Regions from separate parts of the Herbaspirillum sp. WTB6 genome, predicted to be linked through region 2. Evidence: riboswitches for the same ligand, from Rfam matches in the RefSeq annotation. Region 2 holds a riboswitch; the other holds the start of a gene.

Region 1 (12,050 bases), 1.7 Mb from region 2:
CCCGGCTACAAGACCGCCTTCCCCGAAGTCTACGCGGTACCGATGCTAGGCGGCCAGAGCGCCAAATACATCGAGAGCGCGCTGCATGCGTACAAGAAGGGCGATCGCAAGCATCCGTCGATGCGCGGCATTGCCGAGGGCCTGTCGGATCAGGACATCGCCGATCTCGCAGCCTATTACGCACAACAAAAATAACGGGGACGCACATGAACAAGATTCTCACCTCGCTTGTGGCCGTATTCTGCGCGACCGCCGCCGCCGGCGCGCTGGCGGGCGGCAATGCCGAAGCCGGCAAGGCCGCCGCCACCAAGTTCAACTGTGCCGCTTGCCACGGCGCCGACTACAACACGCCGATCGATCCGAGCTACCCGAAGCTGGCCGGCCAGCACCAGGATTACCTGGAGCATGCGCTGCTGGGCTACCAGCGCGGCGCCAACGGCGCCAATGGCCGCGGTAACGCGATCATGGGCGGCCAGGCGAAGGCGCTGTCACGCCAGGACATCCAGAACATTGCGGCATACCTGCACAGCCTGCCGGGAACACTGGTGCTGCGCAAGTAATCACAGCAGGCTCTGAAACCAAAAAAAACCACGGCTGGCCGTGGTTTTTTTTATGATGGGGAGAATTCCGGTTTCAACGCCGCTGGACGCATTCGAGATAGGCCGCGCCATCCGGCGGCAGGCCGCTGCGCTGCGACGTCCAGATCATTTCGCCCAGGCATTCCATGATTTGATGATGCGCCTCGTGCTCGGAGCCCAGGCGTTGCGCCAGCGCCAGGAAGGCGGCGCGGATACCGGGCGGCTGATCGATTGACAGTTGTTCGGCGATCGACAGGTGCATTGCCAGGTGCAGGAAGGGATTGCTCTGGCCGTGCTCCACCGTGTAGTCGGCGGCCAGCGCCTGCTCGACATCGCTCAGTGCATCGTTATATTCGGGATGCTGCACGATCCAGTCGCGCGCAATCGCTTCCAGCGGGGTCAGGATTTGATTGTGGCGTTGCTTGCGCTGCACTTCGCAAAAAAATTGCCGGACTTCGTGCTGGGATGGATTGAACATCGGAGGTCGCGAAAACGGTGAAGGTTTCATTGTAGCGGCTTGGCGGCCCACAGGCGGACGCGCATTCGGCTACCATACGCAACGCTTTGTGCCGTAACCACGGCATTTTTTCATTTCACGATGGATTGTCATGTTGAACGATGCCGCACTCGATACGCTCTTTCGCCACGCCCGCAGCCACAACCGCTGGTCCGACCGGCCGGTGGACGATGCTCTGCTGGAGCAGATTTTTGAACTGATGAAATGGGGACCGACCTCGGCCAACTGCTCGCCGGCGCGCCTGGTGTTCGTCAAGTCGGCCGAGGCCAAGGAGCGGCTGGTGGCCTGCATGGACCCCGGCAACGTGGACAAGACGCGCAGCGCGCCGGTGATCGCAATCGTCGGCATGGATCTGGAGTTTTACGAAAAGCTGCCGCAGTTGTTTCCGCACACCGATGCCCGCTCCTGGTTTGCCGGCAATCCGGCCAAGATCGAGGAAACCGCGTTCCGCAATTCCTCGCTGCAGGGCGCCTACCTGATCGTCGCGACGCGCGCGCTCGGGCTCGATTGCGGCCCGATGTCCGGCTTCAGCCCGCAACGGGTGAACCAGGAATTTTTTGCCGGCACCTCGGTGCGCGCTAATTTCGTCTGCGGCCTCGGTTACGGCAATGGCGAGCATCTGCACGCGCGCTCGCCGCGGCTGTCGTTCGAACAGGCCTGCAAGGTTGTTTGATCGCGGGTCAGACGCCGCTGGCCGGCCGCGGCGTTTTCGCCTTGTACTCGCACAGGTCGGCGATCATGCAGTTCCAGCATTGCGGCTTGCGTGCCAGGCAGGTATAGCGCCCGTGCAGGATCAGCCAGTGGTGCGCGTTGAGCCGGAATTCGGGCGCCACCACCTTCATCAGCTTGTGTTCCACCGCATCCACGGTCTTGCCCGGGGCCAGGCCGGTGCGGTTGGCGACGCGGAAAATATGGGTGTCGACCGCGATCGCCGCTTCGCCGAAGGCGGTATTCAGTACCACGTTGGCGGTCTTGCGTCCGACCCCCGGCAGCGACTGCAAGGCTTCGCGCGAGCGCGGCACCTGGCCGTCGAAGTCAGCCAGCAGGCGGCGGCAGGTCTCAACCACGTTCTTGGCCTTGGTGCGATACAGGCCGATGCTCTGGATGTACGGCGTCAGCCCGTCGACCCCGAGCGCGGCTATCGCTGCCGGCGTATTGGCGACTGCATACAGGCGACGGGTCGCTTTGTTGACCGAGACGTCGGTGGCTTGCGCCGACAGGATTACCGCGACCAGCAATTCGAACGGCGTGGTGTATTCCAGCTCTGAGGTCGGATGTGGGTTGGCGGCCTGAAACCTCAGGAAAATCTCGCGTCGTTTGTCGTCATTCATGGTTGCTCTTGGTGTTGATCGCGGTCCGTCGCCGCCATTTGCTCCTTGCGCAAGCGTGCGCGCTCGATCGCCGCTTCGATGATCGCCTTCTTGCGCGCTGCCTCCTCCTGCTGCTGCGGGGTCTGCTGCGTTTCAGTACTCAATTCCTGCAGCTTGGCGGCCGCCTTGGCCGCCAGCCGGGCGTCGTTTTCGCGCGCTTCGCGCTGCAGCCGATCCTGGCGCAGTGCAAAGCGTTCCCGCGCCGTATCGGCCTGCGCCGGCGACCAGGCATCCCAGCCGGTGCGGCCGGGCGTGACCTCGACCATCGCAATGCAATCGACCGGGCACGGCGCCACGCACAAGTCGCAGCCGGTACACAGGTCCGGAATGACCGTGTGCATCTGCTTGGCGGCGCCAACGATCGCGTCCACCGGGCAAGCCTGGATGCACAGGGTGCAGCCGATGCACAGGGCTTCGTCGATCAGCGCCACCGCGCGCGGCCGTTCGGTGCCATTGGCTGGATTCAGCGCCAGGGGCGGTTGGCCGAGCAGCGCCGCCAGTCGGGCTACCCCGGCCGCGCCGCCGGGCGGGCACTGGTTGTAAGCGGCGCTGCCGGCGGCAACCGCTTCCGCGTACGGCCGGCATCCCGCAAAGCCACATTTGGTGCACTGCGTTTGCGGCAACAGGTCTTCGATGCGGTCCGCAAGCGCGGTGCCATGGGATGGGACTGGAGGATTCGACGACATGGGATGATTATCCCGGCAAATGCGTTCGGACGCCAACTGCGGCGCCAAATGAAAAGCCGTTTTCCGGCACCGGAAAACGGCTGTTGCAAACGGGCGGAAGCGACTGCTTCAGCGATGGGTGCTGATGAATTCGCCGATTTGCGGGCAAATGATCTCGCGCCAGCGGCGACCGGAAAAGATCCCGTAGTGGCCGCATTTCGGTGCGGTGAAATGCTTCTTTTTCGCTTTCGGTATGCCGCTGCACAATCCGTGCGCAGCTTCGGTCTGGCCGGAGCCGGAAATGTCGTCCAGCTCGCCCTCGATGGAAAACAGTGCGACCTCCCGGATGTCCTGCGGCCGCACCAGCTTGCCTTCGACTTCCCAGGTGCCCTGCGGCAGGCGGAATTCCTGGAACACGATCTTGATCGTCTCCAGATAGTATTCGGCCGGCATGTCGAGCACCGCGTTGTATTCGTCATAGAACTTGCGGTGCTCGTCGGCCGACGCATTGTCGCCCTTGACCAGGTGCTTGTAGAACTCCCAATGGCTTTGCGCGTGGCGGCGCGGGTTCATGGCGAGGAATCCGGCATGCTGCAGGAAACCGGGGTATACCTTGCGGCCGGCGCCGGGGAAGTTGGCCGGCACGCGGTCGATCACGGTGTTTTCAAACCAGGCATACGGCTTTTCAGTGGCCAGGTCGTTGACCTGGGTCGGCGATTCGCGCGGATCGATCGGGCCGCCCATCATGATCATGGTCTTCGGCAGCTTCGGATCATCGGCGCTGGCCATCAGCGAAATCGCCGCCAGCACCGGCACCGTCGGCTGGCACACCGAAATCACGTGCAGGTCGGGGCCGAGGCGGCGAATGAAGTCTTGCACGTAGTAAATGTAGTCGTGCAGATGGAACGCGCCGGCCGACAGCGGCACCATGCGCGCATCGCTCCAGTCGGTGATGTAGACGTCATGCAGCGGCAGCAGGGCGCTGACGGTATCGCGCAGCAGGGTGGCGTGGTGGCCGGACAGCGGCGCCACCAGCAGTACGGTCGGCTGCTTCAGGGCGGAAAACTCCTTAGCGCTCAAATCTTTCTTGAAATGCAGCAGGCTGCAGAACGGCCGCTTTTCGACGATTTCCTCGATGATGCCAACCGTCCGTGCGCCGAGCGCCACGTTATCTATATTGAAACGCGGCTTTTCATAGTCCTTGCCGAGCCGGTACAGCAATTCATACCCGGCTGCAATCCGCTGCGAATACGGCGTGTGCGCCAGCGGCGAGACCGGGTTCGAGAATAGCTCGGCCGACATCTCCGCCCAGTGCATCAGCGGGGTCAGCATGGTGCGGTTCATTTCGTGCAGTTGATAAAGCATGAGACTCCTCTTCAGATCAGATCCATGCCGGCTGAAAAACATGCTTTTCTGCGTTGCAGCATAAACCATTTTTCAATTTGCCATCGCAACCTGCGGTGATATTGCTGCTCCAATATCCGGCAGCACGATTCGGTAAACCAGATGGCGGGGTAGAAGGGAAGCGTCAGCCGCGACCTGCATTTCTGTGGCTGGCTTCCTGCCGGCAATCATGTCCCGCGCGTAGCAAGCGCTGCCCTGAATGCAATTTCAGGCGCACATTGCCACGCGGAATCTGTCAATCATAGCGAAAAGCCGTTGCGCGAGTACAGCAAAATTCCGGAAATTTCGTCAAAATTGACCAAATGTTCCGCTCTGCAGAATTGAATATGGTGCGGTGCACGAAAGACGCGCGAGTCTTTGTTGCCCTGACAAGCGGCGCCGGCGTGCTTAAAAATCGAATTGCGCCGACACGCGGAAGGTGCGCGGCGCGCCCGGGAACAGGTAGCCGCCCAGTTCCTGCGTGACATCGCGCCAGTAGAAGCGATCCAGCACGTTGTCGACCTGAAAGCGCAGCGTGGTGCGCTTGCCGGCAATCCGGGTCGCGTAGCGCGCGCCGAGATTCAACACATGGTAGCCGGGCACGGTGACGCTATTGTCCGGGCTGAACGCCTTGCTGCCCGCATATTGCCAACTGCCGTTCAGGTTCAGGCCGGTCAATTGCGGCACCGAATAATCCAGATACAGCACCGACTTGAAGCTCGGCACGTTGGTCACGCGCCGTCCGTCCAGTGTTGCGTCACCGGTGTTTTGCTGGGTGGCGTCGAGCGCGATCAGGCTTGCGCCCAGCACCAGGTTGCGCGTCGCTTGCCCCTGTGCCGCCAGTTCCAGGCCGCGGTGCACGGCGTCGCCGCGGCGCAGGTAGGTGTTGCTGCCGTCGATGATTTCCAGCGGCTTCTTGATCTGGAACAGCGCCGCGGAAATGGCGATGTCGGGCGCCAGTTCGGCCTTGACGCCGATTTCAAGCTGGTGCGAGACGCTCGGGTCCAGCATCTGGTTGGCATTGGCCGTGCCGAATGGCGCGATGCCGCCCTGTTCCAGGCCTTCGGAATAGGCGCCGTAGAGCGACCAATGGGGCGCGGGAGCGAATACCAGCGCCACGTTCGGCAGCAGATAGCCGCGGTCGTAGCGCGCGCTCAAGCTGCCGTCGGCGTCGAATTGATCGCGTTGCAGCCGCGTGTGGCGGGCGCCGAGATGCAGCCGGATCGCGTCCGACAGGCTCAGGATATCTTGCGCGAACAACGCGCTTTGCGTTTCCTTGCGGCGCAGCGAGACCGGGCCGGTGGAATTGGTCGAGGCCGGCACGATTTGTGGTTGGTAGATGTTGCTGCTGCCCATCCAGTCATAGACCGGCTCGCCGAATTCATCGCGGCGACCGGAGGCGGACAAGCCTATGGTCAGCGCATGGCGGATGCGTCCGGTGGCAAATTTACCTTGCAGCAGCGCCTGGCCGTTCAGCACGGTTTTCGCTTCGCCAGCGCTTTGATAGTCATAGACGTCGTAGTCGCCATTCGCGCAAAAACCGACGACCGGGTAGACCAGCGCCGAGCAACTGTACGGAAACGCGGTGTAGTCGTCGCGCCGGAAGGCATTCCGGTTGGCTGCCAGCGTCGCCTGCCAGTCGGCATTGAATCGGTATTCGAAACGCAGCCCGACATTGTTGCTGTCGGTTTTTACCGGCCTGGCCCATGGCTGGTCATTCAGCATGGTGGTGGGGTCGATCCCGGTTGGTAAGCGGACGCCATCGAACAACTGGAAGCCGGGCGCCGTCAGTTGCGCCTTGTGCTGGTAGTCGAGGTCCAATTGCAGCAGCGCCTGCGGGCTGATGCGCCAGTCGAAGGCGCCGGACAGGAATTGCCGTTCGCCGTCGGCGCCCTTGATATACGAGCGCAATTTTTCGGCGGCGGCGTTGATGCGGTAGCCGAAGCGCTGGTCGGCGAAGCGGCCGCCGAGATCGAGCGCGCCGTAGAGCGTGCCGCGCTCGCGCGCTTCCAGCGTGAGCGAGCGCAGCTCGGTCGCGGTCGGGCGCTTGGTGACGTAATTGACGATGCCGCCCGGCGTCGCGGCGCCGGCCTGTAGTCCGGCCAGGCCTTTCAGCACTTCGATCTGTTCCTTGTTTTCCAGCGGGATGGCGTCGTCGGCGGAAATCGTCAGCCCATCCTTGCGATAGCTGGACATATTGTCGAGCGCGAAACCGCGGATCGAAAACTGCTCGGCATAGCCGACCGCGTTGTAGGCATCGTTGACGCTGGCGTCGAACTTCATCGCGTCGGTGGCTTGGCGTATCCCGCGATTCTGCATCTGCTCCTGCGTGATGACTTGGATCGAGGCCGGGGTTTGCAGCAGCGGCGCATTGCCAAAGCCGCCGACGCTGGCGCTGTCGGCCCTGACCGGCGGCGCCGGTGGCGCATTGACCACTACTGCCGGCAGTGTCGGCTCGGTTTGCTGTGCGCCGACGGCTGATGCATACCAGGCGCAGGCGGCAAGAACCAGGACACGCGATGAAAGTGGAGTCGAAGGAAGGTGGTGGCTTGACATGTTTGCTATATCCCGCAGGGCGCGAGCGCCCGAAAAAAGCGCGGGAAAGCAAACAGGGGAAAACTGGTTGCGCTTCCCTGCGCTGGCATTATCCAGATCAGGTTCAGAGGGTATTTCTCACCCGGAACGTTGTCGTTCCAGGACCCCTAGCGAAAAGCGGATTCTAGGCCAAAACTGTCAGTGCCTGCTGGCAAGTTTTGAAAAATTTAATAAATGCAGGAGTATATTCAAAAATGGCCTATTTTCGATTGTAAAATAAGCGGTATTAAAAATACACCGTACAGTATGTGAGCTGGGTTAATCGAACACTGGGCTTTCCACGCCTAGTATCTTGTGCAGCTTGGGCGAAGTGGTGGTGTATTGCATGTGAATTTTCTTGTCGGGGAAGATGTACGGCGCGGCGCCGAAAGCAGCCAGAGCCGCTTCGTGAAAGCCGGACAGGATCAGCTTTTTCTTGCCCGGGTAGGTATTGATGTCGCCAACCGCGAAGATGCCGGGCACATTGGTCTCGAACTTTTCGGTATCGACTTTCAACTGACGCCGTTCGATGTCCAGTCCCCAATCGGCGATCGGCCCCAGTTTCGGCGACAAGCCGAAAAACACCAGCAAGTCGTCCAGCGGCAGGCGCCGCGTGACGCCGTCCGCGCCGGTGACCTTGATGTGCGCCAGCCGTTCGTCTTGCGTCTCGAAGCCGGTGACCTGGCCAATCAGCAACTGCATATCGTAGTTGTCGCACAAGGCTTTCATCTTCGCGACCGAGGCCGGCGCCGCGCGGAATTCCTCGCGCCGGTGCAGGAGCACGACCGATTCCGCCTTGCCGACCAGGTCCAGCGTCCAGTCCAGCGCCGAGTCGCCGCCGCCGCAGATCACCAGGTTCTTGCCGTGGAAGCGCGCCGGATCCTTGACTCGATAAAACAATTGGCTATCGGCGAAGCGCTCGATTCCGTCCACCTTCAGCGGGCGTGCCTGGAACGAGCCGACGCCGGCGGCGATGAAGATGGTCTTGCTGATGAAGCGCAGGCCGGCCGAGGTTTCGAGATTGAAGCGGCCGTCGTCGCGGCGTTCGACCACCGACACTTCCTGCCCGAGATGGAAGGTCGGACCGAATGGTTCGATCTGTTTCAGCAGGTTGTCGGTCAGTTCCTGGCCGGTGCAGACCGGTACCGCCGGGATGTCGTAGATAGGCTTGTCCGGATACAGTTCGACGCACTGGCCGCCCACCACCGGCAGCGAATCGATCACGTGCGCCTTGATTTCCAGGAGGCCCAGCTCGAATACCTGGAACAGCCCGACCGGTCCGGCGCCGATGATCACGGCATCGGTTTCGACGGGCGACTGGGTGCCGGAAGTGGCAGCAAGGGCGGCGCTGGGTTTCATACGGCTTTCAACTTCCTGTTTCATTGGGTGTCTGGCAAAGGTTGGGTGCCGCGGCAAGAGTGAATTCTCGGCGGCATGGCGGCTGGCGACGTCTGCGTCAGCGTTCCAGGTATTGCAGCTTGTCCTGCACGTCCTTCCAGTCTTCGGCGTCCGGCAGCGGTTCATGGGTCTTGGTAATGGCCGGCCAGTTGCGCGACAGGTCCGCGTTCAGCTTGATGAATTGCTGCTGATCGGCCGGCACGTCCTCTTCGGCAAAAATGGCGTTGACCGGGCATTCGGCGACGCACACCGCGCAATCGATGCACTCATCCGGGTCGATCGTCAGAAAATTCGGGCCTTCGCGAAAACAGTCCACCGGACACACATCAACGCAGTCGGTATAGCGGCAGCGGATGCACGATTCGGTTACAACGTGAGTCATAGGAATCCTATCGAAAAAATCCTGGAACGGCGGCCCGCCGCATGGCGTCAAGGGTTGCCCGCAAGCGGCCGCAAAGCCTTGTATTTTAAGGCAATATACTCCTTCCGCCAAACCGGGTGAGAGCCGCGGCGGGCTGGCGAGCGCCGCCGGCCACGAATACTTGCAGTGTCGCCAGACCGCCGCGGCCGGGAGGAAGTCGGGGCGGATTTCCACCTGCGTCACCCGCGTCCGCGCCAATTGTTTGCGCCAGGCGCGCGCTGCCAAGGCGCGTCGCCAAACGCTCGCGCCGGTACGACCGGCCTTGCTGAATCGGGCTAAAATACGCGCCACCAGAATAATCAACACTCGGGGAGAAGCAAAATTGGCAGCAAAATTCCTGGTCGGCCTGTTGGCCGCGATGCCGCTATGGTGCGGCGCGTCTGAACTGGATGGCAGCCAGTTGTCGGCTTGGTGGGCGTTGCCGTTCGTCGGCCTGCTGCTATCGATTGCCTTATGCCCGTTGTTGACGCCAACCTTCTGGCACCATCATTTCGGCAAGGTCAGCGCGGCCTGGGCGCTGGCGTTCCTGCTGCCGTGCGCCGCGCTGTTCGGTGGCGGCACTGCTGCCGCCGGCGCGATGCATGCGTTTGCTGCCGAATACTTCCCCTTCATCATGCTGGTGACCGCGCTGTTCGTGGTGGCTGGCGGTATTTGTGTGCGCGGCAACTTGCACGGCACGCCCGGCTTGAACACTGGCATCCTGGCGATCGGCACCGTACTTGCCAGTTTCATGGGCACCACCGGCGCCGCGATGCTGATGATCCGGCCGCTGATCCGTGCCAACGACAACCGCAAGCACGCCGCGCACATCGTGGTGTTTTTCATTTTCCTGGTGGCCAACGCCGGCGGTTCGCTGACGCCGCTGGGCGATCCGCCGCTGTTCTTGGGTTTCCTGAAGGGAGTCGATTTCTTCTGGACGGTGCGGAATATTTTTCCGGAGACGCTGTTTGTATGCTGCACGCTGCTGATCATTTTCTATCTGCTGGACAGCCATTACTACCGCAACCGCGAAGAGCAACTTCCGCCGGCACTGGACCCGACGCCGGACTCGAAACTCCGCTTTGAAGGCAAGGCCAATTTCTTCCTGCTGGCGGTCATCATCGGCCTGGTGCTGATGAGTGGCATCTGGCAAGGCGGCGTCGCCTTTACCGTGCTGGGGACCGCCGTCGAATGGCAAAATCTGTTGCGCGACCTGGCGCTGATCGGTGTCATCGTGGTGTCGTTGCGGATCACCCCGGCCAGTGCGCACCAGGGCAACGAGTTTGCCTGGGGGCCGATCCAGGAAGTGGCCAAGCTGTTCGCCGGGATTTTCGTGACCATCATTCCGGTGATCGCGATGCTGCGCGCCGGCGGCGAGGGCGCATTTGCGCCGATCGTGCATGCCGTCACCGATGGCAGCGGGCAGCCGATCAACGCCATGTATTTCTGGGCCACCGGCATCCTGTCCTCGTTCCTGGACAATGCGCCGACCTACCTGGTGTTCTTCAATACCGCCGGCGGCGACGCCGCGACGTTGATGACCAAGCTGGGGCCGACGCTGGCGGCGATTTCCTGCGGTGCCGTCTTCATGGGCGCCAACAGCTATATCGGCAATGCGCCGAACCTGATGGTGAAAGCGATCGCCGAGGATCGTGGCATCAAGATGCCGTCCTTCTTCGGTTACATGGCCTGGTCGGGTGCGATCCTGATCCCGCTGTTCATCGTCATGACCTTCATTTTCTTTTGATAGAGACGCTTCAATGAAACCGGAGATTCTGGTGACACGGGCGGTCTTTCCCGACGTCGTCGAGCGGCTGGCCACGCATTTCGAGGTCGAGTCGAACCAGGATGATCGGGTATTTTCGGCTGCCGAGCTGCAGCAGAAGGTGGTCGGCAAGGCCGGTCTGCTGACTACCGCCAGCGAGAGCATTGGCGCACAACTGATTGGTGTCGGGGCTCAGTCCGGACTGAAGGCGATTTGCAACATGGCGGTCGGCTATAACAATATCGACCTGGCGGCTGCCACCCATGCCGGCATCCTGGTGACCAATACGCCGGAGGTGCTGAATCAGACCACCGCCGATTTCGGCTGGGCGCTGCTGATGGCGGCCGCGCGCCGCGTGACCGAGGCGGAGCACTGGCTGCGTGCCGGCCACTGGGAAAAATGGCGTTACGACACCCTTCTCGGCGCCGACGTGCATGGTTCGACGCTCGGCATCATCGGCATGGGGCGCATCGGCCAGGCCATCGCCCGCCGCTCGCTCGGCTTTGACATGCGGGTGCTGTATCACAATCGTTCGCGCCTGGCGCCGGAACTGGAAGCGCGCTGCAATCACGCGCAATACGTCAGCAAGGAACAACTGCTGCGCGAGGCCGACCATGTGATGCTGGTACTGCCGTATTCGCCCGAGTCGCATCACACCATCGGTGCAGTCGAACTGGCACTGATGAAGCCGAGCGCCACCTTGGTCAACATCGCGCGCGGCGGCATCGTCGATGATGTGGCGCTGATTGCGGCACTGCGCGCGCGCCAAATCGCGGCGGCCGGGCTGGACGTGTTCGAGCACGAGCCAGCGTTCAATCCGGAGTTCCTGAGCCTGTCGAACGTGGTGCTGACACCGCATATCGCCAGCGCATCGGAGCCGACGCGGCGTGCGATGGCCAACTGCGCCGCCGACAACCTGATCGCAGCCCTCGGTGGCGCCATGCCGCCGAACCTGTTAAACCCGGAAGCTTTGCAAGGAGGTTGATCGTGCCGGATATTTCCATCCGCCAGGCGCACAAGCTGAGCCACAAAAAAGCCCATGCAGCGGCGCAGAAAGTGGTCGATCAACTGGTCGAGGAATATGAACTCGCCATACAGTGGGAGGGCAACGTGCTGTACTTCAAGCGCAGCGGCGTGTCCGGTACGCTGGCGCTGCACGAGAAGGAGGTACACCTGGAAATTACGCTGGGGTTCCTGCTGAAGGCGTTTGCGCCGAAGATCTCGGCGCAGGTCGAAAAAAACATGAAGAAGGTCTTTGGCGGCAAGGCCTGAGCGCTGCCGCAGCCGGGCTGCTTACCCTTTCAATTCGGCGATCAGGTCGACGTACTGCTGCATCGCCTCGTTCTTCGATAAGCCCTTCAGGCTGTCCCAGGCATCCCATTTTGCGCGTCCGACCATGT
Region 2 (12,050 bases):
TGGCGTCGGCGGCAATCCATTCGGTTTGCTGGGCGAGGGCAGCACCGGTGGCGGCCAGCAGGGCGGCGGCTGTGATCAATTGTTTGGTATTCATCTTATTTCTCCACAAAATTAGGATTGACTCTGGAACCGGCGCGTCACGCATCGCGCAGGACGCCGGAAGCCTCAGTCGGTGAGTCGGGCTTGTGCGCTCATCGATGAAACACAGTCTAGTTGTTGTGTTTGTCGGGATAAATAGGAATAATCACAAGATACTATTTCTTAAATCGAAATAATAAGGGGTTGCAAAAATGGATCGGCTGCAGTCCATGCGGGTGCTGGCCAAGGTGGTCGAGCAAGGCAGTTTCGCCGGAGCGGCCCAGATCATGGGCATGTCGAACGCGGTGGCGACACGCCACATTGCCGATCTGGAAAGTCATCTCGGCGTGCGCCTGTTGAATCGCACCACCCGCAAGTTGTCGCTGACCGAGCCCGGTCAGGCGTATCTGGAACGGGTGCGCGGCATCCTGCTGGACATCGACGACGCCGAAGCGGTCGTGTCGTCAAATGCCCAGAAGACCACCGGCACCTTGCGCATCTACGCGCAGCTCGGTTTCGGCGAGGTGCAACTGGCGCGCTTGTTGCCTTTGTATGCGCAAGCCTATCCAGACGTGGTACTGGACGTGACGCTGTCGGACCGGGCCGTGGATCTGGTGGAGGAAGGCTTCGATGTCGGCATTTTCGCCGGCTTGCAAAAGTTCGATGCCAGCATGATCGCCCGTAAGCTCGGTTCCTCCGAAATCAGCCTGTGCGCGGCGCCGTCGTATATTGAACGGCGCGGCGCGCCGCAAAAGCCGGAGGACGTGAGCCGGCATGAATGCCTGAATTTTGCCTATGAGCAATTACGCAACCATTGGTGGGTGGACAGCCCGGACGGCACCATCAATATCCCGATCAACAGCAAGATGATTTCCAACAACGGCGAATTGCTCCGCCAGTGCGCGCTGGCCGGCATGGGGATCGTGATCCGTGCCTCGTTCGCGCTGGGCGACGATCTCAGCGCGGGCCGCCTGGTGCGGCTGCTGCCCGCTTACCGGCTGGGTAAGGTGGCGGTGGTGATGGTCTATCCGAGCCGCCACTTGCTGGCAGCCAAGGTTCGCAGTTTTACCAATTTCATGAATGCGCGCTTTCCCCATCCGGAATCCGACCCCTGGCTGCTGGGCGGCGCCGAAGTGCCGGCGGTGGCGCCTGCCTAATCCATGCCTGCGGCGCCCCTTGTGCAAAAATTCATCGTCACGGACAATGCCATAACCCTAATTTACCGATTGCCCAGGCTCTTATGCTGATGTCCACCCAGGCCACTCGCTACGCGCATCAACTGCTGGAGGCGCGCGCCGCCAGTCATTTGATGGCGCCGCTGACCGGCGCCGCGGCGCTGACGCTGGCCGATGCCTATGAGGTGAGCAAGCACATACTCGATATCCGTATTGCCCAGGGGGAAGTGCCGGTCGGCCGCAAGATCGGCTTCACCAATCGCAACCTGTGGCCGAAATATGGCGTGGCCGAGCCGATCGGAGCACCGATCTGGGGCACCATGTTCGATACCACGGTGCGCTATGCCAGGGATAACCACGGCATCCAGAGCCTGACCGGCGCGCTGCAGCCGCGCATCGCGCCGGAAATCGTGTTCCGGCTGGGCAAGACGCCAACGCCCGGGATGTCGCCGGAAGCGCTGGCTGGCTGCATCGACTGGATGGCGCATGGGCTGGAGATCGTGATCTGCCCGTTTCCGGACTGGAAGTTCGAAGCGGCCGACGCGGTGGCCGCGTTCGGCCTGCATGGCGCGCTGATCGTCGGCCAGCCGCAGCCGCTGACCGCCGCCAGCCGCCGCACGTTATCGGACGTGCTGGCCGATGCCAGCGTCTCCCTGTCGTGCGGCGATACGTTGCAGGCGGCAGGCTTTGGCAGCGACGTGCTGGACAGCCCGGTGCAGGCCTTCTGGCATCTGCATCAGGTATTGCAGACGCAGTCGCCGAAGTTGGGATTCGCGCCGCTGGCGGCTGGCGAAATCATCGCCACCGGCACCTGGACCGACGCCTACCCGGTAGCGCCAGGGGAGACCTGGATGACGGCGTTTTCCGGGGTCAGCTTGCCAGGGCTGACGCTGTCGTTCGTCTAGTTCGGGCAAAAAAGAGGGTGGCGCGCCAGCCCACCCTCCTGCTGCGCCTGCAGTTCTTCTCATACGGATTCGTCATCAAAGTGAGAACAAGGCGCGCATCTGCAGGCAGTGCTGGTGCACGGCAAGGCGAAGCAACACAGTGTTCGCTTTGGTCGCGAATCCGTCTTACTCCGCGCGCAGCCAGGTCTGGGTGCGCCCCAGCAGCGGCATCCCGATGTAGCCGCGCACGTTCAGCTTCCTGCCATCGTCGTCCAGCGTCATCTTGCTCTTGTAGACCTTGCCGTTTTCCGGATCGAGGATCTGGCCGCCGCTATATTCGCCGCTCTCCTGCTTTTCCGGTTTCATGCCGGACAAGATCGTCATGCCGACCAGTGGCTGGTCCTTGCGCGCATCGGTGCATTTGTCGCATTTCGGATTCTGCTCTTCGTTCGGCGCGCGGAACAGTTTTTCGATTTTCCCCTTGTACTCGCCGCCGGCTTCGCTGATGCGGATCAGCGCCTTCGGCTGGCCGCTGTGGTCGTCGATGGTTTTCCACAGGCCGGCTGCCGAGGTTTGCTGGGCGGCGGCGGCCAACGGCAGCAGCGCGACAGCTGCGGCGGCCAGCAAGAGGGCTTTCAGCATGGTGTCTCCTTGTGCGATGGTGGGATGTTGGCTCGGGATTATTGATTATTTTCCAATTTTGTCAATTGCTCGCGCAATTTCTCCAGCGTCGCCGAAAAATTCGCCAGCCGTTCCTTCTCCTGCGCCACCACCGGCGCCGGCGCGCGCGCGACGAAGCTTTGGTTTCCGAGCTTGGCTTCGGCCTTGGCGATCTCGCCTTCCAGGCGCGCAATTTCCTTGCCGATCCGTTCGCGCTCGGCGGCCAGGTCGATCTCGACCTGCAGCATCAGCCGCACCTCGTCGACCACCGACACCGGCGCCGGTGACGTCGGCAGCGTGGCCAGCACTTGGACTTCGGACAGCTTGGCCAGAGCCTGCAGATAGGGCGCGAACGACTGTAGCCGCGCCTGCTGTTCGGCGCTGGCGGCCTGCATGATCAGCGGCACGCGCAGCGCTGGCGATAACTGCATCTCGCCGCGCAGGTTGCGGCAGGCATCGGTCAGCGCTTTCAACTGCGCCATCCAGGCTTCGGCCTGCTCGTCGATCTTTTGCGGCTGCGCCAGCGGATAGGCTTGCAGCATGATGCTGTCGCCTCCCGCTTGCAGCGTGCGGCCGGCCAGCGGAGCCACCGTTTGCCACAGCGTTTCGGTGATGTAGGGAATCACCGGATGCGCCAGCCGCAGTACGGTTTCCAGCACCCGCAAGAGCGTCCTGCGGGTGGCGCGCTGCTGGGCTTCGTTGCCGTGCTGGATCTGCACCTTGGCCATTTCCAGGTACCAATCGCAGTATTCGTCCCAGACGAACTTGTAGATCGCGGCGGCGATGTTGTCGAAGCGGTAGTCGGAAAAGCCCTTTTCGACTTCCGCCTCGGTGCGCTGCAGCAGCGACACGATCCAGCGGTCGGCCTGCGAGAAATCGAGATAGCCATCCTTGCAGACGCCGTCGACGTGGCTGTCGAGGCCGCAATCCTTGCCTTCCGTATTCATCAGCACGAAGCGTGTCGCATTCCACAGCTTGTTGCAGAAGTTGCGGTAGCCTTCGCAGCGGTTGAGGTCAAAATTGATGTTGCGCCCGAGCGAGGCGTAGCTGGCCATCGTGAAGCGCAGCGCGTCGGTGCCGAAGGCCGGGATGCCGGCGCCGAATTCCTTGCGGGTGGCTTTGGCGATCGTCTCCGCTTGCCTCGGATTCATCAGGCCGGCGGTGCGCTTGGCCACCAGCGATTCGACGTCGATGCCGTCGATCAGGTCGATCGGGTCGAGCGTATTGCCTTTCGACTTCGACATCTTCTGCCCGGCAGCGTCGCGCACCAGGCCGTGCACATAGACGGTCTTGAACGGCACGCGGCCGGTGAAATGGGTGGTCATCATCACCATCCGCGCTACCCAGAAGAAGATGATGTCGAAGCCGGTCACCAGCACCGAGGACGGCAGGAACATGTCGTATTCGGGCGTTTTTTCTGGCCAGCCGAGGGTCGAGAACGGCACCAGCGCCGATGAAAACCAGGTGTCGAGCACGTCGTGGTCGCGCTTGATGGGCTTGCCCTTGGCTTGCGCGCGCGCTTCTTCCTCCGAGCGCGCAACGTAGATATTGCCGTCGTCGTCATACCAGGCCGGGATCTGGTGGCCCCACCACAACTGGCGCGAGATGCACCAGTCCTGGATATTGTTCAGCCACTGGTTGTAGGTGGTGGTCCAGTTTTCCGGGATGAACTTGATTTCGCCGTTCGCCACTTTTTCCAGCGCGACTTCGGCAATCGACTGGCCGGGGAAATAGGTTCCCTCTGGCGCCGGCTTGCTCATCGCCACGAACCACTGGTCGGTCAGCATCGGCTCGATCACCGCGCCGGTGCGGTCGCCACGCGGCACCATCAGCTTGTGCGGCTTGGTCGCTTCCAGCAAACCCTGCGCCTCGAGGTCGGCGACGATCTGCTTGCGCGCATCGTAGCGATCCAAACCGCGGTATTTTTCCGGCGCGTGGTCGTTGATCTTCGCGTCGAGCGTCAGGATGGAAATCTGCTGCAGTTGGTGGCGTTGTCCGACGGCATAGTCGTTGAAGTCATGCGCCGGCGTGATCTTGACGCAGCCGGTGCCGAATTCCTTGTCGACATAGTCGTCGGCAATGACCGGGATTTCGCGCCCGGTCAGCGGCAGTTTCAGCATCTTGCCCACCAGGTGCGCATAACGCTCGTCGCTCGGGTCGACCGCCACTGCAACGTCCCCCAGCATGGTTTCCGGGCGCGTGGTGGCCACCGTCAGGTGGCCCGAATTTGATCCATCCGCGTCAGCCAGGGGGTAGCGGATGTACCACATGAAGCCGTCTTCTTCCTCGGACACTACTTCGAGGTCGGACACCGCGGTGCCCAGCACCGGGTCCCAGTTGACCAGCCGCTTGCCGCGATAGATCAGGCCCTGTTCGTACAGCCGCACAAACACCTCGGTCACGGTATCCGACAGCTTGTCGTCCATCGTGAAGTATTCGCGGCTCCAGTCGGTCGAGGCGCCCAGGCGGCGCATCTGGCCGGTAATGGTGGAGCCGGATTGCTCTTTCCACTCCCACACTTTTTCGACGAATTTTTCACGCCCCAGGTCATGACGGGAAATCTTTTGCGCATCGAGTTGCCGTTCGACCACGATTTGCGTGGCGATGCCGGCATGGTCGGTGCCGGGAATCCACGCGGTGTTGAAGCCGCGCATGCGGTGGTAGCGCGTCAGGCCGTCCATGATGGTCTGGTTGAACGCATGCCCCATATGCAGGGTGCCGGTGACGTTGGGCGGCGGCAGCTGGATGCTGAACGCGGGTTTGCCGGGATCGAGAGTGGCGGTGTAGTACCCGCGCTGCTCCCATTCGCTGCGCCAGAATTTTTCTATGTCGGCGGGGTCGAAAGATTTGGCTAATTCCATGGCTTGATGTTTGTCTTGGCGAAACCGAACATTATAAGGGAGGCTTTTTGGCAAAACCGTGGATGCGGCTATAATCCGTGCATGCCGTTTCAATGCGGCATAACGCTAGGGGTCCTGGCTGTGCGAGCTCGATAAAGGAGCGCGTGTCGCCGGGTGAGAAACACCCTCCGAACCTGATCTGGGTAATGCCAGCGAAGGGAAGCTTGAGAGAAGCAGGGCCGGACAACGTACATTCGTACGCGCCGGTTTTTCGCTCACATCCTCCTTTGCTGGCTCTTTAGCCTACGCAGTACACGCAAAGGAGCCACCATGAATGCCAATCCGAAATTTCTGTCCGCCACCGCGGCGGTCGACGCCGCCGCGGTGCAGCCGCTGCCAAATTCGCGCAAGGTCTACGTCGCGGGTTCGCGCCCGGACCTCAGGGTGCCGATGCGCGAGGTCAGCCAGGCCGATACGCCGGCCTCGCTTGGCGCGGAAAAGAATCCGCCGATTTACGTCTATGACACTTCCGGGCCGTACACCGATCCGGCGGCGCGGATCGATATCCGCTCCGGTCTGCCGGCGTTGCGCGCTGCCTGGATCGCCGAACGCAATGACACCGAGGAGTTGCCGGGGCTAACTTCGCGCTATGGGATCGAACGCCTGAACGATCCGGCTCTGGCCGAACTGCGCTTTAACCTGCGACGCCAGCCGCGCCGCGCGCTGGCCGGCAGGAACGTCACGCAAATGCACTATGCGCGCCAGGGGATCGTCACGCCGGAGATGGAATACATCGCGATCCGCGAAAATCTGCGCCGCCGCGAATATCTGGAAAGCTTGAAGGCCTCCGGCCCGAAGGGGCAGAAACTGGCCGACCTGATGGGACGCCAGCATCCGGGCCAGTCGTTCGGTGCCAGCATTCCAGCCGAGATCACGCCGGAATTCGTGCGTGCCGAAGTGGCACGCGGGCGTGCCATCATCCCCGCTAACATCAATCACCCGGAATCCGAGCCGATGATCATCGGCCGCAACTTCCTGGTGAAGGTCAACGCCAATATCGGCAATTCCGCCGTGACCTCGTCAATCGGCGACGAAGTCGAGAAAATGACCTGGGCGATCCGCTGGGGCGGCGACACCGTAATGGATTTGTCCACCGGCAAGCACATCCATGAAACCCGCGAATGGATCATTCGTAATTCGCCGGTGCCAATCGGCACGGTGCCAATTTACCAGGCGTTGGAAAAGGTCGACCGGATTGAAGACCTGAACTGGGAGCTGTTCCGCGACACACTGATCGAGCAAGCCGAGCAGGGCGTCGATTACTTCACGATCCACGCCGGTGTGCGCCTGAAATACGTGCCGCTGACGGCAAACCGCCTGACCGGCATCGTGTCGCGCGGCGGCTCGATCATGGCAAGGTGGTGTCTTGCGCATCACAAGGAATCGTTTCTGTACGAGCACTTCGAAGACATTTGCGCAATCATGAAGGCCTACGACGTCAGCTTCAGCCTCGGCGATGGCCTGCGGCCCGGCTCGATCTACGATGCCAACGACGAAGCGCAATTGAGCGAGCTGAAGACGCTGGGGGAACTGACGCAGATCGCCTGGAAGCATGACGTCCAGGTGATGATCGAGGGCCCGGGCCATGTACCGATGCAGTTGATCAAGGAAAACATGGAGCTGGAACTGGAGCAGTGCCACGAGGCTCCGTTCTACACGCTGGGGCCCCTGACCACCGATATCGCGCCCGGCTACGACCACATCACTTCCGGTATCGGCGCCGCCCAGATCGGCTGGTACGGTACCGCGATGCTCTGCTACGTCACGCCGAAGGAACACCTGGGCCTGCCGAACAAGGCTGATGTGAAGGACGGCATCATCACCTACAAGATCGCCGCGCATGCTGCCGACCTGGCGAAAGGCCATCCGGGCGCGCAGATCCGCGACAACGCCTTGTCCAAGGCACGCTTCGAATTCCGCTGGGACGACCAGTTCAATCTTGGCCTGGACCCGGACAAGGCGCGCGAATTCCATGACGAAACCTTGCCTAAGGATGCAGCCAAGACCGCGCATTTCTGCTCGATGTGCGGGCCGAAATTCTGCTCGATGAACATCACCCAGGATGTGCGCGACTTTGCCGCCGAAAAAGGCGTGACCGAAATCGGCGCCCTCGAGCTCGGCCTGCAGGAGAAGGCTACCGAGTTCGTGGAGAGCGGTGCCGAAATCTATCGCAAGCAGTGAGGCGGGCAGGTGAAGACATCGATGATCGAGATCCAACTGAACGGTGCGCCGCAAGCGCTGGCGCCGCCGCACAGCGTGCAGCAACTGGTGGAGTCGCTGCAACTGGCCGGCAAGGGTATCGCGGTGGCCGTCAACCGCGAAGTCGTGCCGCGCCGGCAGTGGCAAGAGCGGCAACTGCGGCCAGCGGATCGGGTCGACATCGTGCGTGCGATTGGTGGCGGGTAATTACCGGAGAGACAAATGAATTCCATTGAAAGTGCAGAAGCCGGCCTGAACATTGCCGGCAAGACCTACCGCTCGCGCCTGCTGGTCGGTAGCGGCAAATACAAGGACCTCGATCAGACGCGCGCCGCGACCGAGGCGGCCGGCGCCGAGATCATCACGGTGGCGATCCGGCGCGTCAACATCGGCCAGGACCCGAACGCGCCGAATCTGCTCGATGCGGTGCCGCCGTCCAAGTACACGATCCTGCCGAATACCGCCGGCTGCTACAACGCCCAGGACGCGGTGTACACGCTGCAACTGGCGCGCGAACTGTTGAACGGCCACAAGCTGGTCAAGCTGGAAGTGCTGGGCGACGAGAAAACGCTGTTCCCGAACATGCCGGAAACGCTGAAGGCGGCGGAGACCCTGGTCAAGGATGGCTTCGACGTCATGGTGTATTGCAGCGACGATCCGATCCAGGCGCGCATGCTGGAAGACCTCGGCTGCGTCGCCGTGATGCCGCTGGCTTCGCTGATCGGTTCCGGCATGGGCATCGTCAATCCGTGGAATCTGTCGCTGATCGTCGAACAGGCGAAGGTGCCGGTGCTGGTCGACGCCGGCGTCGGCACCGCCTCGGATGCGGCGATCGCGATGGAGCTCGGCTGCGACGGCGTGCTGATGAACACCGCGATTGCCGGCGCGCGCGATCCGGTGCGCATGGCGCGCGCGATGCGGCTGGCGGTCGAGGCCGGGCGCGAGGCGTATTTGGCGGGGCGCATTCCCAGGAAATTCGCCGCCTCGCCGTCGTCGCCGATGGCGGGGAGGGTGCAATGAGTTTCGCCCGCACCACTCCGCCGACCGTGCTGGTATTTTCCGGCTCCGACCCGAGCGGCGGCGCCGGCATGCAGGCCGACATCACGGCGATCGCCGCGCTTGGCGCGCATCCGTTTTCGGTGCCGACCGTGCTGACGGTGCAGGACAACGAGCGGGTATTCGGCGTGCATCCGCTGCCGCCGGAACTGGTGCGGCAGCAGGCGCAAGTGCTGATCGAGCGTTTCCGCATCGACGCCGTCAAGCTCGGCGTGGTCGGCAATCTGGCCAATGCCGAAGTGGTCGCCGAGCTGATCTCCGACCTGCGTTTGCGCCAGCCCGATCTGCCGGTGGTGTTCGATCCGGTGCTGGCCAACAACGGCGGCGATGCCCTGTCGTTGGAGGAGCCGATCGCCGCGATTGCGCCGCTGTTCGCGCTGGCCTCCCTGATCACGCCCAACCGGATCGAGGCCGAGCGCCTGTGCGGCGGCGCGGCCGATGCCCAGACGCAGGCCCGGGTATTACTGGGGCGCGGCTGCGCGCAGGTGCTGCTGAAAGGCGGCCACGGGCCAGAACGAGACGTGGTGCTGAATCAGTTGTTTGGTGCTGACGGCAGTTGGCAATCCTGGAGCTGGCCTCGCCTGCCAGGCGAATTTCATGGTAGCGGCTGTACGCTGGCAGCCGCCAGCGCGGCCCTGCTGGCGCATGGCTGCGACATGCAGGGAGCCGTGGCGCGCGCGCAGGAGTACTGCCAGCGCGCACTGGCCGGGTCCTATGCATTGGCAGCGGGGCAGCGCTTTCCGAGTCGAACCATCCCATTTTTGAAGGAGTTGGCGTGAGAGGTTTGTATCTGGTCACCCCCGATTGGAACGACACTGACACAATGCTGGCTATTACCGAGCGCGCGCTGCAAGGCGGCGCGGTGCTGGTGCAATACCGCCACAAGAGCGCCGACGCCGGCTTGCGGCAAGAGCAGGCGGGGGCCTTGCTGGTGCTATGCCGGCGCCATGGGCGGCCGCTGATCATCAACGATTTCGTCGAACTATGCGAAGCGCTGGATGCGGACGGAGTACACGTGGGCGGCACCGATGCGCCGGTGGCCGCAGTGCGGGTGCGACTGGGTCCGGACAAGATCGTCGGCGCCTCCTGTTATGGTGATTTGCAACTGGCGCGCGACGCGCATCGGGCCGGCGCCAGCTACGTTGCGTTCGGCGGCTTTTATCCGTCGCGCGTCAAGAAGTATGCAGTGACCACGCCGTTCGCCATCGTCAGCGCAGCGAAGGCGGAGATTCCGCTGCCGGCGGTGGTGATCGGGGGCATGACGGCCGGCAATGCGGCACCGCTGGTGACGGCCGGCGCCGACATGGTGGCGGCAATCAGCAGCGTGTACCTGGCCGCCGACGCACGGGCTGCCGCGCGCGAATTCGGCGCGCTGTTCGGCGCCTGAAGTATCGTACGTCGGGCTTCGGTCCGGCACGCTGAGTCAGCGTTGCGCTGGCAGCGCTGCGGCTACGTGGCTGGAGGCGGCCGGCGCCGCATCTGGACCGTCGTCTCTGCCGCGTTCGCCTGGTGTTCGCCTTCGAACACGGAAAATACCGTGCTGTTCTTGCCCTGGTTCTTGGCCCGATACATCAGCATGTCCGCGGCCTTGATCGCTTCACGGGTATTCAGCGTTGACGCCGGAAAGGTGATGGCGCCGATGCTGCAGGTGACCGTGAGGTGTTCGGACAGAAATGCCGCAGCCAGCGCCTGGCGCGCCTTGTTGATGATGCTGGCGGCGCCATGCTGGTCGGTGTTCGGGAACAGGATGCAGAATTCGTCGCCGCCCAGGCGGGCTATCAGGTCGGTGCGGCGGCAGGATTCTATCCAGATCCGGGACACCAGTTTCAGCACACGATCCCCCTCATCATGACCGCAGGTGTCATTGACCGATTTGAAGTCGTCCAGGTCGACGTAGGCCAGTGTGATCGGCTGGTTGTCGCGCGCCGCCAGGTCGAAGTGGTATTGCAGCATCGGCATGAAGGCGCGCGCGTTCATGCAGCCGGTCAGGTGGTCGGTACGCGCCAGCCGCTGCTCGAGCTGCAACCTCGTTTTCAGCTTGTGCAGCAGGGCGACGATGACCAGGTATAGCGCCAGTGGCGTCAGGCCGTTCCACAGCACGACCAATTCGTTGTCAGGCTGGCCCCAGACATTGGCCAGGCCGGCCGTGACCGACAGGAAGAACGATAGAAAGGCGGTCGCCGCGCCGGCGCGCTTGCCGGCGTACCAGGTGGTCAGCGTAATCGGGACGAAATAAAAGATGGCGAAGGAAAGCCGGAAGCCGGTCAGGAAATCGGCTATGCCGAGCAGGCAGACCGCAACCAGAATTAGCGCGTAGAACTGCGGGCGCGGGAGCGTCGTAAGGAAATCGTCAAGCTTGTTTAACACGAAACCCCCAGTGGCAGCGGATTCGACTGGCGTTGGATGTGTTGTGAAGGGACGCTCCTGGGCGGTACTGCTGCGTTTTGCCGGCGGGAAAACGAACTCTTGCCGTGATTTATTGTAGCGATTCGGCGGCGCCTTGTGCAACGCGGAATGCAAGAAATTGTTACGTTGCATCAAGCGCCGTGCGCAGCCGGGAAAGATCTACTCCGGGCTTATAATCGGGCATGCCCAATCTCCTGCACCAGCTCAATCCTGAACAACTTGCGGCGGTTACCCTGCCGGCCCAGTCGGCACTGATCCTGGCCGGTGCCGGTTCGGGCAAGACCCGCGTTCTCACCACCCGCATCGCCTGGCTGATTCAGACCGGCCAGGTTTCCCCGGCCGGGGTGCTGGCCGTGACGTTTACCAACAAGGCAGCCAAGGAAATGCTGACCAGGCTGTCCGCCATGCTGCCAATCAACACGCGCGGGATGTGGATCGGCACCTTCCACGGCTTGTGCAACCGCCTGCTGCGCGCACACCATCGCGACGCCGGTTTGCCGACCACCTTCCAGATTCTGGATTCGCAGGACCAGTTGTCCTTCATCAAGCGCCTGCTGAAAGCGAACAACGTCGACGATGAAAAATTCCCGCCGCGTAATCTGATGTATTTCATCAATGGCGCCAAGGACCAGGGCTTGCGCGCCGGTGCGATCGCGGCGAACGACGATTACGAGCGCCGCTGCGTCGAGCTG

What was found. Region 2 has a riboswitch for thiamine pyrophosphate ahead of thiC (phosphomethylpyrimidine synthase ThiC). Riboswitches for the same ligand answer to the same signal wherever they lie in the genome.
Region 1: another riboswitch for thiamine pyrophosphate. It lies ahead of ACK2VC_RS14035 (TonB-dependent siderophore receptor); the one in region 2 lies ahead of thiC (phosphomethylpyrimidine synthase ThiC).

The regions. Positions count from the first base shown of each region.
Region 1 covers NZ_CP176522.1:2,998,520-3,010,569, forward strand. Annotated here, with positions in the region: gene ACK2VC_RS14000 (c-type cytochrome) at 1-195, shown strand, start outside; gene ACK2VC_RS14005 (c-type cytochrome) at 207-560, shown strand; gene ACK2VC_RS14010 (DUF1841 family protein) at 634-1,056, opposite strand; gene ACK2VC_RS14015 (malonic semialdehyde reductase) at 1,187-1,768, shown strand; gene nth (endonuclease III) at 1,776-2,426, opposite strand; gene rsxB (electron transport complex subunit RsxB) at 2,423-3,151, opposite strand; gene ACK2VC_RS14030 (polyhydroxyalkanoate depolymerase) at 3,260-4,495, opposite strand; gene ACK2VC_RS14035 (TonB-dependent siderophore receptor) at 4,922-7,069, opposite strand; TPP riboswitch at 7,127-7,227, opposite strand; gene ACK2VC_RS14040 (NAD(P)/FAD-dependent oxidoreductase) at 7,367-8,446, opposite strand; gene fdxA (ferredoxin FdxA) at 8,544-8,867, opposite strand; gene ACK2VC_RS14050 (sodium:proton antiporter) at 9,265-10,632, shown strand; gene ACK2VC_RS14055 (2-hydroxyacid dehydrogenase) at 10,646-11,635, shown strand; gene ACK2VC_RS14060 (polyhydroxyalkanoic acid system family protein) at 11,638-11,922, shown strand; gene ACK2VC_RS14065 (acyl-CoA-binding protein) at 11,944-12,050, opposite strand, start outside.
Region 2 covers NZ_CP176522.1:1,341,586-1,353,635, reverse strand. Annotated here, with positions in the region: gene ACK2VC_RS06250 (DUF4148 domain-containing protein) at 1-94, opposite strand, end outside; gene ACK2VC_RS06245 (LysR family transcriptional regulator) at 291-1,235, shown strand; gene ACK2VC_RS06240 (2-keto-4-pentenoate hydratase) at 1,319-2,158, shown strand; gene ACK2VC_RS06235 (DUF2147 domain-containing protein) at 2,324-2,779, opposite strand; gene ACK2VC_RS06230 (valine--tRNA ligase) at 2,818-5,658, opposite strand; TPP riboswitch at 5,756-5,875, shown strand; gene thiC (phosphomethylpyrimidine synthase ThiC) at 5,968-7,878, shown strand; gene thiS (sulfur carrier protein ThiS) at 7,900-8,103, shown strand; gene ACK2VC_RS06215 (thiazole synthase) at 8,119-8,916, shown strand; gene thiD (bifunctional hydroxymethylpyrimidine kinase/phosphomethylpyrimidine kinase) at 8,913-9,731, shown strand; gene thiE (thiamine phosphate synthase) at 9,776-10,339, shown strand; gene ACK2VC_RS06200 (GGDEF domain-containing protein) at 10,402-11,319, opposite strand; gene ACK2VC_RS06195 (UvrD-helicase domain-containing protein) at 11,541-12,050, shown strand, end outside.